One region of the Paenibacillus amylolyticus genome, then DNA from elsewhere that is predicted to be linked to it. Evidence: riboswitches for the same ligand, from Rfam matches in the RefSeq annotation. Region 1 holds a riboswitch; the other holds the start of a gene.
What was found. Region 1 has a riboswitch for glycine ahead of gcvT (glycine cleavage system aminomethyltransferase GcvT). Riboswitches for the same ligand answer to the same signal wherever they lie in the genome.
Positions count from the first base shown of each region.

Region 1 (8,834 bases):
CTGCGCGGGATGGAATCGTCACCGTTTCAAATCCTGCAACGGTTGCACTTGCCGGGTTGGTACCATGCGAAGAATCGGGCACGATGACTTTGGTACGTTGTTCGCCACGACCTTCGTGGTAGGCACGAATCATCATAAGTCCAGTCCATTCTCCATGGGCACCAGCGGCTGGTTGCAAGGTCACAGCATCCATACCTGTCAGACCTGCGAGGTCGTTTTGCAACGTATATAACAGTTCTAGTGCACCTTGAATGCTGGATTCATGCTGGTACGGATGGATTTTGGCGAATCCATTATAACGGGCAACATCCTCATTGATCTTCGGATTGTATTTCATCGTACAAGAGCCAAGTGGATAGAATCCGTTATCTACGCCGAAGTTGCGGCGGGACAACGCAGTATAGTGTCGAATAACATCTACCTCAAACACTTCCGGCAGTGCCGCTGCTTCCGAACGGAGCATTTCCCGGGGAATCAACGTATCGGCAGCCTGACGAGGAACGTCACATTCTGGCAAGGAATAAGCGACACGTCCAGGGCTGCTGAGTTCAAAAATCAATGATTGTTCAGGAGCAGGAGATAAGGTCTGTGCACTAAATGTTGTATCCTTCTCAGGTTGAACCGAAGTGGAGACAGAGGTACCTGTTTCCGATTGTCCTTGTACCGATGTTGTCGTTGTCGTCGTCGTTTCCTGAGTCACAGCGATCCCTCCAATGCTCGTGCGAATTCGTCAATCTCTTCCTTAGTGCGCCGTTCGGTAACAGCAAGCAGCATATGTCCGGCAAGCTCTGGATAATCACGTCCGAGTTCGTAGCCACCAATAAAGCCTGCATCCAGCAGTTTCAATTGAAGAGCATCCACATCTGTTCCCTCAGGAAGCTGAATAACAAACTCATTAAATGTTGGTGCATTAAAAGTAAGGCTAACTCTAGGAATCGCAGTTAATGTATTGAGGGTGTAATGACTCTTTTGCAAATTCAGATCCGCGACATCGATCATGCCCTGTTTACCCATGATAGACATATACACAGATGCGCTGAGTGCAAGCAAAGCTTGGTTGGAACAGATGTTGGATGTCGCCTTTTCGCGGCGGATATGCTGTTCACGTGCTTGCAGTGTGAGTACAAAACCACGCTTGCCGTTGCGATCCGTGGTCTGGCCTACGATTCGGCCAGGAATTCGGCGCATATGAGGCTGGGATACAGCGAAATATCCGCATGTTGGACCGCCGAGTGAAGCGGCGATGCCGAGGGGCTGCGCATCACCTACAACGATGTCGGCACCCAGCTTGCCTGGGGCTTCCAGCAGACCCAGCGATAGCGGGTTGGCACTTACAACGAGCAGGCCCTTGTGCGCATGCACGAGGTCGGCAGCCTGCTTCACATTTTCCACGGCACCAAAGAAGTTCGGACTCTGGATCATGACAGCAGCGGTATCGTCGGATATGGCTGCTTGCAGGGCATCCCAATCAGTGACGCCATCCTTATAACCAATCTCGACAATCTCCAGACGGAGTCCGTGCGCATATGCCTGCAATACCTGACGGGCTTCCGGATGAACGGTACGGGATACGATAAGCTGTTTGCGACGTGTTGCTGCTGCGGCGAGATTACCGGCTTCCGCAAAAGCTGTTGCGCCGTCATACATGCTGGCATTGGCTACAGCCATACCGGTTAATTCACAGATGTAGGATTGAAATTCGAAAATGGCCTGTAGTTCACCTTGGCTGATCTCAGGCTGATAAGGTGTGTAGGCAGTGTAAAACTCGGAACGGGAAATGACATGATTGATGACGGAAGGAACATGATGATCATATATGCCAGCGCCGAGGAAGCTGGCGTGTGTTTCGAAATTGGCGTTGGCGCCGGCTTGTTTGGACATGTGACGTGTCAGCGCATATTCATCAAGTTTGGAGGATAAGGGCAGCTCGCCCTGATAACGTATCTCTTTTGGAATGTCCTGAAACAGATCCTCCAGCGTATCTACACCGATGGTTGCGAGCATGGCGCTCTGATCTTGCTCAGTCATGGGAATGTAACGGTGCTTGCTCATGCTTGATCAGCTCCTTGAGTAGGTGTCTTCGACGTACGTGTCCGTTTATGAAAAGGGGTCTTCACGACCTCGGCTCTTAATTTCTTGCCGCGGATCTCAATCTCAAGCGGGGTTCCCAGCGCAGCGTATTTGCTGTCGATGAGGGCAAGCCCCAGATTACGTTTCAATGTAGGTGATTGCGTACCTGTTGTCACTTCACCAATCCGTACGCCTTCGGCGTAAATCGGATAGTGGGGGCGGGGAATACCGCGCTCCAACACTTCGATGCCGACCAGTTTGCGGGCGGGCCCGTCAGTTTTTTGCTGTAACAAGGCTTCGTGTCCGATAAAAGGTCCGGCATTCAGCTTCACAAACATACCTACGCCAGCTTCGAGTGGAGAGATAGTTGCCGACAATTCCTGTCCATACAGAGGGAGCTTTGCTTCAAAGCGCAGTGTATCCCGGGCACCAAGTCCGGTTGGTACGAGTCCGTGACCTTCACCGGCTTGCATTAATCCATTCCAGACCACAGCAGCCTGGTCCGCAGGAACATATAGTTCAAAGCCATCTTCACCGGTATAACCGGTACGGGACAACAGTAATTTTACTCCACATACTTCAGCATCCTGCACAAAACGAAACGGTTCAATCGAGGATAGATCCGTATCTGTAACTTTCCCGATAATGTCTACAGCCAGTGGACCTTGCAAGGCGAGCAGCGCTGTCTGCTCCGAATCATTGGTCATGCTCACGCCAGGGATCAAGTGCTCTTGCAGCCACGCCCAATCCTTGTCGATGTTGGAGGCGTTAACCACAAGCATATAATGCTGATCTTCCAGCTTATACACGAGCAGATCATCCACCACACCGCCATTTGGATAACACATCAGGGTGTACTGGGCTTGACCGGGAACCAGCGTGGTCACATCATTGGTCATCATTTGTTGCAAAAAAACTTCAGCCTGCTCACCCTGTACTGTGAATTCGCCCATATGGGATACATCGAACAGTCCCGCGCGCTCGCGTACTGCTTCATGTTCTTTCTGGATTCCGCTAAATTGTACCGGAAGCTCCCAGCCTCCAAAATCAATGCACCGTACGCCTTCGTATTGCTGATACAGTGGGAAGAGTGGTGTTCTAAGCAAATCGGACATCAAATCACCTCGTCATGGGCCGTCAGCCGGCCGGATATACAATCGTGGATCAATGAACCAGGGTGTTTTTAAATTTTCAGCTAGATATTTTCATCACATAAGTATGGTAAGGGCAGCTATGGCAGCGCCGTTCTACATCCTGTTTTTCGTTTTTTGGGAAAAAGGAAAAGGACAGGCCAAAGAATCGGCATGCCAAGTAGCACGCTGTATTCTAAGGCTCTGTCCCTTGTACCTGAGAGTTACCCCGCTGCGTTGCGCAGCAGGTTTCCCCTTGGGTGATCATAACGCCCGCACAGGGCGAATAGATGCTCTCCAGAGTTGCGTCCCGTAAAAGTCCTTTTGCCTGAGAGATTCACCCCCGCTTATCGGTGGTTTACTCCTTCGGCGTTACCTCATGTACATCCCGAATCGGGTGTCACGGGTAATCTCTCCCTTTACATTCATCCGCGGGTATAACATAGTCCAATAAACACATTTACTCCTCTCATTAAAACGTGAATCCACTACTGATGTCAAGAACGATATCATAGATAATGATTTAAAACCGAATATTTAATTTATTTTTTATTTTATTGTTCGTGTATTTAAAAAGACTACGCTTACTATTCTAATATTCACCAGTATATGAAGAAAGAGTGTAATCCGGTTACAGGATTTAGAGGTGTTCAGCAAATAAATTGTGAGGTATCTTGACATTTGATTCAAAAATGTCATACGCTATGTTCTGGGAAAAAGGTTAAGGTCAAAGAACGCATGTACTCATTAATGAAAAGCGAGGCGGATATCGATGAGCGAATTGAAAAGTGATTTCCTGTACAGTGAAGAGCACGAATGGGTGCAAACCGTAGGGGAGGATACTGTACGTATTGGCATTACCGAGTTCGCGCAGCATCAGCTGGGTGACATTGTGTTTGTGGAATTGCCTGACCTTGAAACCAATGTAAAAGCAGAGGACAGCATTGGAACGATCGAATCGGTCAAAACGGTGTCGGACTTGTTCTCTCCCGTCACTGGTTCAATCATTGCGGTGAATGATTCGTTGCAGGACTCCCCTGAACTTGTGAACAGCTCTCCTTACGAGGAAGGCTGGATGATTGAGATCCGTGTTGAGGGAGATCTGACAGCAGCATTGTCTACATTGATGAATGCAGACGCGTATCGGAAACATACGGAAGAATAGTATCAACGAACTTGTACTTATTAACATATATTTTATAATTAAATGATATGAGCTTCATATTGTTTCGACCTGTGTGAGCCGGATGCTTGCACAGGTTTTTTGTGCTTTCCAAGAATGGTTTTGAATGTGGAATGAAGCAGATTGTGGATGTAAATCACCTGATTGGACCAAGCTATAGTTTAGAAAATGATTCTGGAAATGACAAAAGTCATAGGCAAGAAAATCCTTGTGTACCAATGGGTTCAGCCATTATGCATCAAGTAAAACGATTACATAACCTAATGTTGTCATCATTGTTCATGACGAAAGTACGCTTTCATTTCATTGAACAGGAGAGCATTCTCGCTTAGGATTACAGCAGGGGAGAAATGATACCCCTTTCATAAATCATAATCACTTGATCCAAGGAGGATAATACAATGAGTAATTTGGACCAATCGTCCAATTCCAAAGGTGGGCTACGGGTAGGTGTTCAGCGTTTTGGCCGATTCCTGAGTGGTATGGTCATGCCGAATATGGGAGCGTTCATCGCCTGGGGATTAATTACGGCTCTGTTCATTCCAACAGGCTGGTTCCCTAACGAGACGCTTGCGCAGCTAGTCGATCCGATGATCAAATATTTGCTGCCACTGTTAATTGGTTACACCGGGGGTACGATGGTGCATGGTCAGCGTGGTGGTGTCGTGGGTGCCATTATGACCATCGGGGTCATCGTGGGTAGTGATATCCCGATGTTCCTCGGTGCCATGATTGCCGGACCACTGGCAGCATGGATTATCAAAAAGTTCGATAAATCCATTGAAGGTAAAATTAGAGCCGGATTTGAAATGCTGGTTAACAACTTCTCAGCTGGTATTATTGGCGGGATCTTGGGGATTTTTGCGCTACTGGGCATCGGGCCTGCTGTAGAAGCGATTAGCAAAGTATTATCTGCCGGTGTACAGGGCTTAATGAATCTTGGTTTGCTGCCGCTGGTCAACCTAATCATTGAACCAGGTAAAGTATTGTTCCTGAACAATGCAATCAACCACGGGATTCTTACACCAATTGCAACAGATCAAGCGAGAGAATTAGGGAAATCCGTATTATACATGCTTGAATCAAACCCGGGTCCGGGACTTGGTATCTTACTTGCTTACTGTTTCTTCGGACGCGGAATGGCCAAATCTTCTGCACCGGGTGCCGTAATCATTCATTTCTTCGGGGGCATTCATGAGATCTACTTCCCTTACATTCTGATGAGACCGATTCTGATTCTTGCCGCAATTGCGGGTGGCGTCGCAGGTACATTAACATTCATGCTCACCGGAGCAGGACTTGTTTCAGCACCATCACCGGGTAGTATTATCGCGTATTTCTTCTTAACACCAAAAGGTGGATACCTGCCGATGTTCGCAGGGGTGCTTGTAGCAGCCGTCGTTTCTTTCCTGGTTGCAGCAGTGTTGCTGAAAACGGGTAAACAAAAGGACGAAGATCTGGAGTCCGCATCCAGTCGGATGAAAGACATGAAGAGTCAAGGAACCGTGCCAAACGCTGGTATTACGGCTAATCAACGTGAAGCAGACAGAGCCGCAGATATGGCTTCTTCTACAGTCAAAACAGACGTGAAGAAAATTGTCTTCTCCTGTGATGCAGGCATGGGGTCAAGTGCCATGGGTGCTTCCATTCTACGCAAGAAGATGAAGGCAGAGGGGATTGACGTTACGGTGACCAATACGGCTATCAGTGATATCCCACCGGATGCAGACGTGGTGATCACACAACAAGTATTGACCGATCGTGCCCGCTCCGTTGCACCGAATGCAGAACATATATCCATCGACAACTTCCTAAAAAGCCCGGAATACGATGCGCTCGTTGAACGTCTAAAGTAATTGCACGCATTTGTTTTCCCTGAGCCGGAGGCTGAGATATGAGTATTACCAAAAGACAACGTGAAATCGTGGAGTTCTTGCTAGAGCATCCACATGAAGTAACAGCCGGCGAAATCGCCGTTGAAGTAAAGGTCAGTACCCGAACGGTTCACCGGGAGCTGCAAATGATTGAACAATGGCTTGAACCTTTGGGTATGAAGCTGGAAAAAAAATCAGGAACCGGTATCCGAATCGATGCCGGTTCCGATGATCTGGCTGTATTGCGCCAGCAACTAGAGGGTAAAGAATATGTAGAGTTTACGCCAGAAGAGCGTAAGCTCTTCATGCTTTGCATCCTGCTGGATGAACCGGAGCCTGTAAAGTTACTCGCCTTGGCTTCGGATCTGAAAGTGACCGTATCCACCGTAACCACTGATCTGGACGATCTGGAGTCACGAATTCGTCAGGCGGGACTAAAGCTGGTTCGCAGACGAGGATATGGCGTCAAGATTAACGGAAGTGAGACGATTCATCGCACAGCCATAGCTGCACTTGCTCTGGAATTTCTGGATGAGTCCGACCTGTTCGGAAGACAGCCAGAACAGGGAGGCTCCATCGTAAACCAAAAATTGTTGGATATGATTGGACACGGTGATGTGCTTACGGTCGAAAATGCATTATGGCAACCAGACATCGAATGGCTGGAGAACATCCCGGAACGCCAATACATGAAGTTGCTGATTCAATTATCCGTAGCGGTTGTACGTATTCGTAAAGGCTCTGGCATTGGCCGTATACCTCCCCTGGAGAACAATGGAGATGAAGTCGCAGAGCAGGATGAGATGAAGGTTCCACCTTATATGGCTTCCCGCTTGTGTGGTGTGTTATCGACCCAGCTGGGGCTGACATTCTCCCAAGATGAGCAAGCTTATTTTCACAGACTATTAGTTGAGACAGAGCAGCGGATTCATTCTTCGCGGCTGTTGCCAATAGACGATTTGATTTTACTGGACAGGGTACATTCACTGATTGATCAGATGCAGGCGAGAACGCATTACGCCTTTCATGAGGATCGTTTGCTTCGTGAAGGTCTGCTTGGTCATATGCAACCTGTCATGGAGCGAATTGAAGGACAACAGATGATTCGTAACCCGCTACTGCAGCAGATTCGCAAGGATTATGATTCCCTCTTCGAAGAGGTCAAACAATCCGTGCATCAAGCTTGGCCAGGTACAGACGTTCCGGATGAAGAAATTGGTTTCCTGGTCATGCATTTTGGGGCTTCCATCGAGAGGTTACGTGCATTGAAACGGGAGATCAGGGCGATCATCGTGTGTACAAGCGGAATCGGCTCATCACGTATGCTCTCCAGCCGACTGTCCAAGGAGATTCCCGAGATTCGGATCATGGATAGCGTGTCCTGGTATGAAGCTGCCCGGATGCCTACAGATCAATATGATCTGGTGTTATCCACTGTTGATCTGCCGATGGATGAGCATCAGTATTACAAAGTGAGTCCACTGCTTACGGCAGAAGAGAGCGAACGTCTGCGTCATTTTATCCGAACAACAACATTACAACGACAGCATAATAAACCCCGTGAAGCCGAGGTTCAGACGACAAGTCGTTACTCGGACCCGGATGGAATGGAAGCTATTTTAGTTGAAATCGTCCGAATTATTGGCAAGTTTCAGGTGTATCCGTTGGATAACCAAGATATCGGTTTCTATAAAACCGTATATGCGATGTGCAACGTACTCCATGGATCTGGTGTGTTGAAGGAACCGGGGGAGATCGCAAAACGGTTGGAGGCACGTGAGGCAGTGGGGAGTCAGAAGATTCCCGGCACAAGACTTGCGCTGTTTCATACACGCAGTGAGGGGATCTACAGGCCGTCCATTAGCTTGTTTCAGCTCACTGAGCCACTCCTTCGTACGCCGGATGATCCGGCAGGAGTTACCCATGTCCTCTTGATGCTCGGTCCCAGAGAATTATCCAAGGAAAGCCTGGAGGTTCTCAGTGAGATCAGCGCCCTGTTATTACAGGAGGAAATGATTACATTGCTGGAAAAGGGTATCAGGGATGAACTCATTCATTACCTGTCCCAGGAACTTGTTGGATTTTATCGCAGTAAAACCGAAATTGGAGGTCAACCATTATGAGTATGTTAACAACAGATAAAGTCATCATGAATGCGACGGCTCAGGACAAATACGAAGCGATTCGTATGGCAGGACAGATTCTAAAGGATGCGGGACATATTACCGCTGATTACATTGAGAAGATGATTGAACGTGAAGAGATTGTCTCGACCTATGTAGGGAACGGTCTGGCTATTCCGCACGGTACAAAGGAATCCAAAGCTTTCATTTTATCGACAGGTATCTCTGTCATTCAGTATCCACAGGGTGTTGATTTTGGCGAAGAAAAAGCCTATATGGTCATTGGTATCGCGGCTCAAGGCGGGGAACATATGGAGATCTTGACTAGCATCGCGGTGATCTGTGCTGAGGATGAGAATATGGAGGCCCTGCGTCTGGCGAAAACAGCCGAAGAAGTTATTGCTATTCTGGAAAGTGAAATGGAGCTATGAAGGCCTTACACTTTGGCGCAGGT
Region 1 is NZ_CP145892.1:5,235,128-5,243,961, reverse strand. It holds gene gcvPB (aminomethyl-transferring glycine dehydrogenase subunit GcvPB) at 1-559, opposite strand, end outside; gene gcvPA (aminomethyl-transferring glycine dehydrogenase subunit GcvPA) at 697-2,052, opposite strand; gene gcvT (glycine cleavage system aminomethyltransferase GcvT) at 2,049-3,185, opposite strand; glycine riboswitch at 3,403-3,503, opposite strand; glycine riboswitch at 3,507-3,629, opposite strand; gene gcvH (glycine cleavage system protein GcvH) at 3,973-4,365, shown strand; gene V6668_RS23195 (PTS mannitol transporter subunit IICB) at 4,785-6,239, shown strand; gene V6668_RS23190 (BglG family transcription antiterminator) at 6,278-8,380, shown strand; gene V6668_RS23185 (PTS sugar transporter subunit IIA) at 8,377-8,811, shown strand; gene V6668_RS23180 (mannitol-1-phosphate 5-dehydrogenase) at 8,808-8,834, shown strand, end outside.

Region 2 (8,834 bases), 2.2 Mb from region 1:
GCGAAGCAGGACCGAGAGCTGTTCGACTTTTATCAGAAACTGATCTCCCTGCGTCATGCGCATCCTGCCCTGCGTGCAGAAGGCACCGTTCGTTTCCTGCAGGCTCGTCATGATGGCAGCCAACTGGTATTTGAGCGGCAAAATGAGGAGGAACGCATTCTGGTTCTGTTCAATCGATCAGAAGAGACAGCTATTGTCGAGCTGGAGGCCGGTGACGAGGAATGGACCGAGTTATTTGGCGGAAACCATCGTACCGCCAAGGAAGATGGCGTACTCGCCATTGAACTGCCCGCGTATGGATATGCCGTATTGAGTACTAGTCTCACATAAACACCAAGCTATCCTTGCTCATATGCAAGACTGGAGTCTGTTCAATTCATCGGCATATCAAACGAAATAGGCGCTCCCAGATCTGTTCCTGATCTGTGGAGCACCTATTTGATTTTGACGTTATTCATTATGGCCATGGATTACTCTGGCCGAACCAGCTGTTCCTTGAGCAACTGGATGGTGGCCTCATATTGTACAAGCCCCACTTGCAGACACAGACGCTGTGCAGGCGAAATACGTTCGCCAAATTCCTCCATCTGGCGCTGAAGTTCAGCGTATAACATTTCCTTTCGCTTCAACTGGCTGGATATCCAACCCGTTACGGTATCTTCATCCGCCAACTCTCCGAAATACAACCGCATCAGAAAATCAGAACGAAATACCTCAGCTTCCAAAGGACTCATTAAATAGGCGTGAAATTGCGCTGCTCCTTCAGGGGTCAATGAATACACGTTCTTATCAGGTTTCCCTTCCTGCTTCACCGATTCCTTAGTCAGCAATCCTGACTTTTCCATCTTCGCAAGTGTAGGATATATGGTGCCAAAGCTGGCATCAAAGAAAAATGAAAAATATTGTTCAAAGTACTGCTTGATCTCGTATCCGGAACTTGGCTGATTGTGCAGTATTCCGAGGATGACATGCTGCGTGTTCATCGGTGTACCGCTCCTTTCCATTCCCCTTAACGTATCACAATCAGTACCCCTTGTTCAATGATCAGATGACGAAACGGTTGCTTTCAGAGCAACAGGCACAGCAGCAGGCTGGTCCTCCCTACGAGCTTCAGAGCGTACCGGGCCGGAGCGTCTGATCCAGATGCAAAGCGCACCCAGAGTCAGTGTTACACCACCGATTACGGCGAGCAACATCGCATCCCGGCCAATTCCGTTTCCTCCGAGCACAAGGTTCATCATCCCTTCTACGGCATAAGTCGCTGGCAGATAATGACCGATCACTTGGTAGAAGTCAGGCATTACATCTCGCGGAATCGTTGATCCCGAGGACAGCATCAGCAAAGGCAACAGCGCACTGTTTAACCAAGCCCCAGCATTGCCAAGCAACAACAAGCTCAACTGAGCCATGAGTATAAAAGATATGGTGACCAGCAACTGGAACAGCCATAACATGAACCAACCGGCTGCTGACGATACCCCCATAATGTGCATCATCCCTGATCCAACGAGCGAGACGATAAATGCCGCACCAACATTAACGATGTTGCGGGCCCAGAAGCGCTCCCATTTCCCTGCCCTGCCACTCAGTTCTCCAGACACTTTTTGAAGATTCATGCCAAGCAACATTGCTCCGGTAAACGTAGCGGTTACAATCAACATCGGTACCATGGAGAAAGCAAAATTATCAACAGGATTCAGTCGCTCCACCTCTGCCTCCACGCGTGAAGATAACCCTACCGCAAGCGCATCGGATTGATCAGCAGTCATACCGGACTGATTCAGCACTCCGCGAATGCCATTCTCTTGTACTTCACGGTTCAACGTCGCTGTAACTTGTGCGGCTACGTTCTGCATCACACTTTTCACGGTAGCCACGTTTGATTCGTTCATCACATACTTCACTGTCATCGGTTTTGACAAGTCTTCTGCCTGTTGCATGAAACCTGATGGAATCTCAATAATCATGTACACATTCCGATCCGTTAACATCTGTCGTGCTTCTTGCATCGATTCAGATGGTTTGATCTCGAAATTCAGACCTGCCGCCAAAGACTTAGCCACTGGTTCAGCCGCTACCCCATCTTCATTCACGATGGTGACAGCCAATTGAGTCATTCTTTCGTTAACCTGGTCGTATCCGCTAAGCCAGATGATGTTAAAAAAAACCTGAAACAGCACAGCCGTAATTAAACCTACAATGGTGGCTCCGTTTTTCAAAAACAGTAGACTCGTCTGGAAAATACCTTTCATTCTATCCATCTCCTTTAGTTTTGTTTCGCTCTTTTATATATCGTATTGATATATGACAATTGTTAATATATCAATACGATATATAAATCGTCAATGTTTTTATTTTTCTTGTTGGTAAAAGACAAAAAAAAGCCGATACATCTCTTCACCATGGTCATACCCCTGTCAAGTAGACAGATGAAAAAAGCTATGCTGCCAGCGCGCATCGATATTCAATCGGTGCGCGCTGTTTGAGTTTGGCTTGAAAGCGTCGGTAGTTGTAATTGTACACGTAATCTTCCACAGCTTGTCGAATCTCGGCTTCTGAATTACACTGGATAAGGTACAGCTTCTCTGTTTTGAGATGCGAAAAGAAAGATTCGATGCATGCGTTATCCAGGCAGGTTGCTTTGCGAGAGTGGCTGCCTTTGACGCCGAATGCTTCTAATCGTGAGTTGTACACCTGAGACGTGTATTGGAAGCCCTGATCCGAATGGAGCACGGCTTCCGAAACGTCTCTTTTTTGTGTCCATTGTTCCACCGTATCCAATACGAGCTGAACATCGTTCCGTTTAGATAATTGCCAAGCGACAATTTCGTTGTTGAACAAGTCTTGAATCACAGACAGGTAAACGAATGTGTTTCCTTCCGAAATATAAGTTATATCCGTCACCATTTTTTGCTGAGGTGCTGTGGCATGAAATTTGCGCTTTAGGCGATTCGGATAAATCACAGATGGCGTATAGCTGGACTTCTTCCGCTTCTTGCGAATTACCGATTGGATCGATAGTTCCCGCATGATTCGCCATACTTTCTTGTGATTAACGTTCAGACCAGACTCCCAGAGCGCCGTTGTCATGCGAGGATAACCAAACTCTCGATTTGCAAAATGAATAGCCATCATGTGCTCTTTGATCTCACGCTCACGGTCTTGTCTTGCGTCTCGCTGTGGCTGTGTTGCTCGCCATTTGTAGTAACTGGAACGGGGTATTCCTGTAATCGATAATAAGCGTGTAATGCTATGCGAGCAACGCAATTCGTCTATGATATCGTAGTTCTCCCGTTGGCTTAGTGCTTCTCCTTTACTAGATTTGGATACCGCTTTTTTAAATAATCTACCTGTGCTTGAAGGTAGTCCCGTTCCTCTTCTACACTGCTAAAGGCAGTACGAGGCCGTCCTTTCAGTGGATTCGGAACATTGTTTTTTCGCTCATCGAATGCTTCCCCGTTTTTCCATTTTTTTACCCACACCTTCAGTTGTGAACAGTTTCGAACTCCTTCGCGATCAGCGACCACCTTGTAACTTGAAGAACCTTCGACATAGGATCTAACAGCATTCAATTTAAATTCTTCGGTATACGTGTGAAATGTTTGTCCTTTTTTGGCCATAAAAATATCCCCTCCAAGTGTCACTTGAACCCTCATGATAACATGAAGGTTTTTTTCAAGTGTCTACTTAAAGGGGATAATACCACCAGGAAGATTTGTACCGGCTTTTCATATCAATCCTATTACGCCTTAGGTTCTGCATCATTTTCAGTAGACGACTCCGTCTCAGGCTCTGCACGCTTTGCCTTCGGTTTAGCCAGCTTTTGCATCATTTTGCGGCCGGTTGGCGTCTGGGCCAGTCCACCTTGGGCTGTCTCCCGATGGCGGCTCGGCATTGCACTGCCTACTTCCAGCATGACATCGATGACTTCGTCTGACGGAATGGCACTACGCACTCCGGCCAGGGCCATGTCAGCCGCAGCCAGCGCCGTAACTGCACCCAGTCCATTACGGACGATGCACGGGATTTCAACAAGGCCTGCGACCGGATCGCAGATAAGGCCCAGTGTATTCTTTAACGCCAAACCAACGGCATGAACGACCTGTTCCGGTGTACCTCCACGCAGTTCAACCATGGCACCCGCAGCCATGCCGATCGCGGAACCCACTTCCGCCTGACAGCCACCCTCGGCGCCGGAGATAAATGAATTGTTGGCGATAACATAACCAATCGCTCCCGCACAGAACAACCCGTTCACCAAATGTTCGTCCGTCCAGCCAAATCGCTCCTGTGAACTGATAAAAACACCCGGGATAATGCCGCAGGAACCGGCTGTTGGTGTTGCCACGATCCGGCCCATGGAGGCATTCACTTCAGATACACACAGGGCATACGCCATGGCAAGTGCGGAAGCATCTCCTGAACAAGTCTCGCCCTTGCGAATGTACTCAGCCATTTTTTTGCCGTCTCCACCTGTTAATCCACTGCGTGATGTCGTATCTTCCGTTAACCCTTTGCGTACCGCTTCCTTCATCACCTGATAATATTCAGACATCTGCTTCACAACATCCGCTTCCGGTGTATTGGTCTCCTGAACCTGCTCCTCGATCATCAGCTGAGCAATGGTTTTGGATTCTGCTGTACAGATCGTATTCAGTTCGTGCAAATGTTTAAACCGCATCCGAATCAACTCCTCTCTTCAAATCAATGACACGAATGTCCAATACATGATCGAGCTCCCTTAGACGCTTGAGCATATCAGGATTAGGCACACCATCCATTTCCATCGCGGTAAGTGCTTCGCCATCACGGGCTTTCCGGTCCACCTGCATATACCCGATGTTAACCCCGGATGAACTTATCGTGGACGTTACCGATGCAAGCACCCCTGCTTTGTCCGCATGTCGCAGAACGAGTGTTGGGAACTCACCACTAATCTGAACACGAAAATCATTCATCGAATGCACGGATACGCTTCCACCACCAATGGATGCACCGATTAAGGAGCAGGCACGTTCTCCATGCCACAACTCAATTTTGACCGTATTTGGATGAGGAGCAGGCAGACCGCTTGTATAAAACTCAACCTCCATACCCGCTTCCTCTGCGTATTGCTCTGCATCCGGGATACGCGGATCGTCTGTGACATAATCCAGCAGACCGCCGATCAGTGCCAGATCTGTTCCGTGCCCCTGATACGTATCTGCAAATGAACCGTACAGCGTCAGCCGAGCACGATCTGGCGTACATCCTAGCCACTGTCGAGCAATTCTCCCTAACCTTGCCGCTCCAGCTGTATGTGAACTTGAAGGCCCCGTCATCGACGGACCAATAATTGAGAAAACATCTTTAAATCGCACCTTGTAACCCTCCATTATTAATCATGATTCATATTTGTAAAATGTATTCGTCATTTCGATCCCGGAGTTCCATCCACAATGTCCCTTATTTTGGATATGATGACATCAAAAAAGGACAGAAGAAGGCCCAGGCCCTCTCTCTGTCCTCGATACCTGAGAGTTTCACGATCAGCAGTGTCTCACGACAAGGTGCATTGCCTGCGATTACAGACAAGTTCACCGGTCTGACTGATCATATACCCCTTGGGTGGCGCAGTTCGCGCACTCTCCAGAGTTGCGTCCAACGATGGTACATTTACCTGAGAGATTAACCACTGCGCCGGGTGCGCAGCAGCTTGCTCCTTCGGTGCCTGAACACTAGCCATATTGCTCGGCTAACTCAGGTCTCTCCCGCTCGTTATCATCCGCTGTATTATCTTAATTCGATTCGAATTGGTATATTTCTAAATTTTTGATCAAGTATACCCATAGAGTAATGTACAACATCATATATGTCAACAAAAGTAACGTGTAATTATCATAAGTTCGATGTCTATTTTAACTGAAACGAATAGCATTAATATTTCTCACTTCCGCTGAGGCACTCGTGACGTTGCTAGTTGTCGTAAATTGGATACTTATCGTGTATGCATTAGTCGTTGTAGCCGGGGATGTATCCACGTAAGTGTTGGAGGAAAGAAACCTCAACGTTCCCGAAGCATTACCGCTTCGTGAGAGCTGCAATTGATTAATTAAAACTCCATTACGTCTCAGATTAATGTTATACGCAATACTCCAGTTAGCCCCTACAACTATTGCTACTTGTGTACTATTATCGATTTTCACGCGTTGACCTGCCACTACAGGTACATTAAGTGTCTGAATCGTCGTTTCGGCTACTAATGAAAGACCTAACGCCGTGGTCTGGCTATCAGCAAACAAGGAAGAATCCGCAGGGGCAGAAGCTGCTGTCGATCCAGTAGCTCCTGTTGCGCCAGTGGCTCCGGTCGCTCCCGTTGCTCCCGTTACACCAGCCGTCCCGGTTGTTCCCGTCGCACCTGTCGCACCTGTAGCCCCAGTGACTCCGGTCGCTCCCGTTGCTCCCGTTACACCAGCCGTCCCGGTTGTTCCCGTCGCACCTGTCGCACCTGTAGCCCCAGTGACTCCGGTCGTTCCCGTTGCTCCCGTTAAACCAGCCGTCCCGGTTGTTCCCGTCGCACCTGTAGCACCTGTAGCCCCAGTGACTCCGGTCGCTCCCGTTGCTCCCGTTACACCAGCCGTCCCGGTTGTTCCCGTCGCACCTGTCGCACCTGTAGCCCCAGTGACTCCGGTCGCTCCCGTTGCTCCCGTTACACCAGCCGTCCCGGTTGTTCCGGTTACGCCTGTTGCACCTGTAACCCCTGTGACTCCGGTCGCTCCCGTTGCTCCCGTTGCTCCCGTTACTCCGGACGTCCCGGTTGTTCCGGTTACGCCTGTTGCACCTGTAACCCCTGTGACTCCGGTCGCTCCCGTTGCTCCCGTTACTCCGGACGTCCCGGTTGTTCCCGTCGCACCTGTAGCCCCAGTGACTCCGGTCGTTCCCGTTGCTCCCGTTACTCCGGCTGTCCCGGTTGTTCCGGTTACGCCTGTTGCACCTGTAACCCCTGTGGCTCCGGTCGCTCCCGTTGCTCCCGTTACTCCGGACGTCCCGGTTGTTCCGGTTACGCCTGTTGCACCTGTAGCCCCAGTAACTCCGGTCGTTCCTGTAAGTCCTGTCGCGCCTGTAACCCCAGTGACTCCGGTCGTCCCCGTTACTCCCGTTGCGCCTGTAACACCAGTGACTCCGGTCGTCCCCGTCAGTCCTGTCGCTCCCGTATCTCCAGTAACTCCGGTCGTCCCCGTTACGCCTGTCACTCCCGTATCTCCAGTAACTCCGGTCGTCCCCGTTACTCCCGTTGCGCCTGTAACACCAGTGACTCCGGTCGTCCCCGTCAGTCCTGTCGCTCCCGTATCTCCAGTAACTCCGGTCGTCCCCGTTACGCCTGTCACTCCCGTATCTCCAGTAACTCCGGTCGTCCCCGTCAGTCCTGTCGCTCCCGTATCTCCAGTAACTCCGGTCGTCCCCGTTACGCCTGTTGCGCCTGTAACACCAGTGACTCCGGTCGTCCCCGTCAGTCCTGTCGCTCCCGTATCTCCAGTAACTCCGGTCGCCCCCGTTACGCCTGTCGCACCTGTAGCCCCAGTCGTTCCTGTTATTCCTGTACTCCCAGTAATACCCGTCACTCCCGTAAGCCCTGTCTCTCCTGTGGTCCCCGTACTTCCAGTAGCGCCCGTGACTCCTGTCACTCCGGTAGATCCTGTCTCCCCCGTGGTCCCAGTGACACCGGTCTCTCCCGTCGATCCCGTAGTTCCTCCAGGAGGACCAGTAACTCCTGTCAGTCCTGTAACACCTGTAGCCCCTGTAGGACCAGTTGTTCCCGCAACCCCTGCTGTCCCTGTAGCTCCAGTCGCACCCGTTACCCCGACTAGACCGGGGTTCGCTCCTAACAATTCCTCAGACACCAAACGATGTGCCGTTACCAGTTGACCGTTCTGGTTTTTCCCCCATACGGAAATCTGAACTTCATCCTCCGTATCATCACCTGTGATAAATATAAACTCAAATGCATCCAAATCTGCATAATAGTCTTTTGTTATAACCTGGTTAGGCAAAACATTAAACAATTCCTGAACGTATAGTGTGCGAACACCATTCAAATAATAGCCTTGAACCAGAACGGTAGAGAAACTAGTGAGACTCCAATTGTCTAATTTCACTGTAATTCTCTGTGTAGGACGCTCGCCGCTTCCCACCACTATATTATTTTCTATTGGCCCTGTTGATAAAACAGCCATCCTGCGATGCCCCCTTCTCCTGCCTCCATCACCAAATCAAGATTGTCTTCTATAAATATGCATATTGAACTGTAAACGTGAAGTTGCCCTCTTGCCTTTTTGGAATGGACTGAAAGGAGATCGAATAGATATCCACCACACCAAAAGGAGAATATACAAAAAAAGCTGCCGCTTCGTTTCTGCGGCAACCTTATTATTCTTTAGCTCATCTAGATGGATTGGGAAGGGTCAGTTCTTCCGCCCAAGCTTGCAGCTTTGCCTTTGTCCATCCTTCGTTTTCACCCATGATGGAGTACCGCAAGCCATTCTCACTCCATGATATGTTCCGAATGCTCTTCATATATGAACCCTCGGTGTTACGAACCTTAATCTTGGCTTCATCCGGCATTAGTGTATCGTCCACATTTTCTTCCGGCATCTTGAATACCGTCAGGCTGACTTCTACCTTGTCGTTACTTACATAATACAAGGTTACTTCATCTCTGCTCAGCTCACCGCGCGATGTAGACATTTCGATCCGTGATAGTTCGAATTCTCCACTCATGTCCTGTAGGAACGGCTGTTCCAACGCTTTTTCCGCTTCATCTAGGGTCACTTCGGAATTCTGCATCATATCGTTCA
Region 2 is NZ_CP145892.1:525,606-534,439, reverse strand. It holds gene V6668_RS02550 (alpha-glycosidase) at 1-330, shown strand, start outside; gene V6668_RS02545 (helix-turn-helix transcriptional regulator) at 471-983, opposite strand; gene V6668_RS02540 (YhgE/Pip domain-containing protein) at 1,038-2,252, opposite strand; gene V6668_RS02535 (IS3 family transposase) at 2,440-3,276, opposite strand; gene V6668_RS02530 (transposase) at 3,300-3,620, opposite strand; gene sdaAA (L-serine ammonia-lyase, iron-sulfur-dependent, subunit alpha) at 3,743-4,681, opposite strand; gene sdaAB (L-serine ammonia-lyase, iron-sulfur-dependent subunit beta) at 4,671-5,360, opposite strand; glycine riboswitch at 5,499-5,634, opposite strand; glycine riboswitch at 5,639-5,763, opposite strand; gene V6668_RS02515 (collagen-like triple helix repeat-containing protein) at 5,898-8,213, opposite strand; gene V6668_RS02510 (hypothetical protein) at 8,419-8,834, opposite strand, start outside.
Region 2: another riboswitch for glycine. It lies ahead of sdaAB (L-serine ammonia-lyase, iron-sulfur-dependent subunit beta); the one in region 1 lies ahead of gcvT (glycine cleavage system aminomethyltransferase GcvT).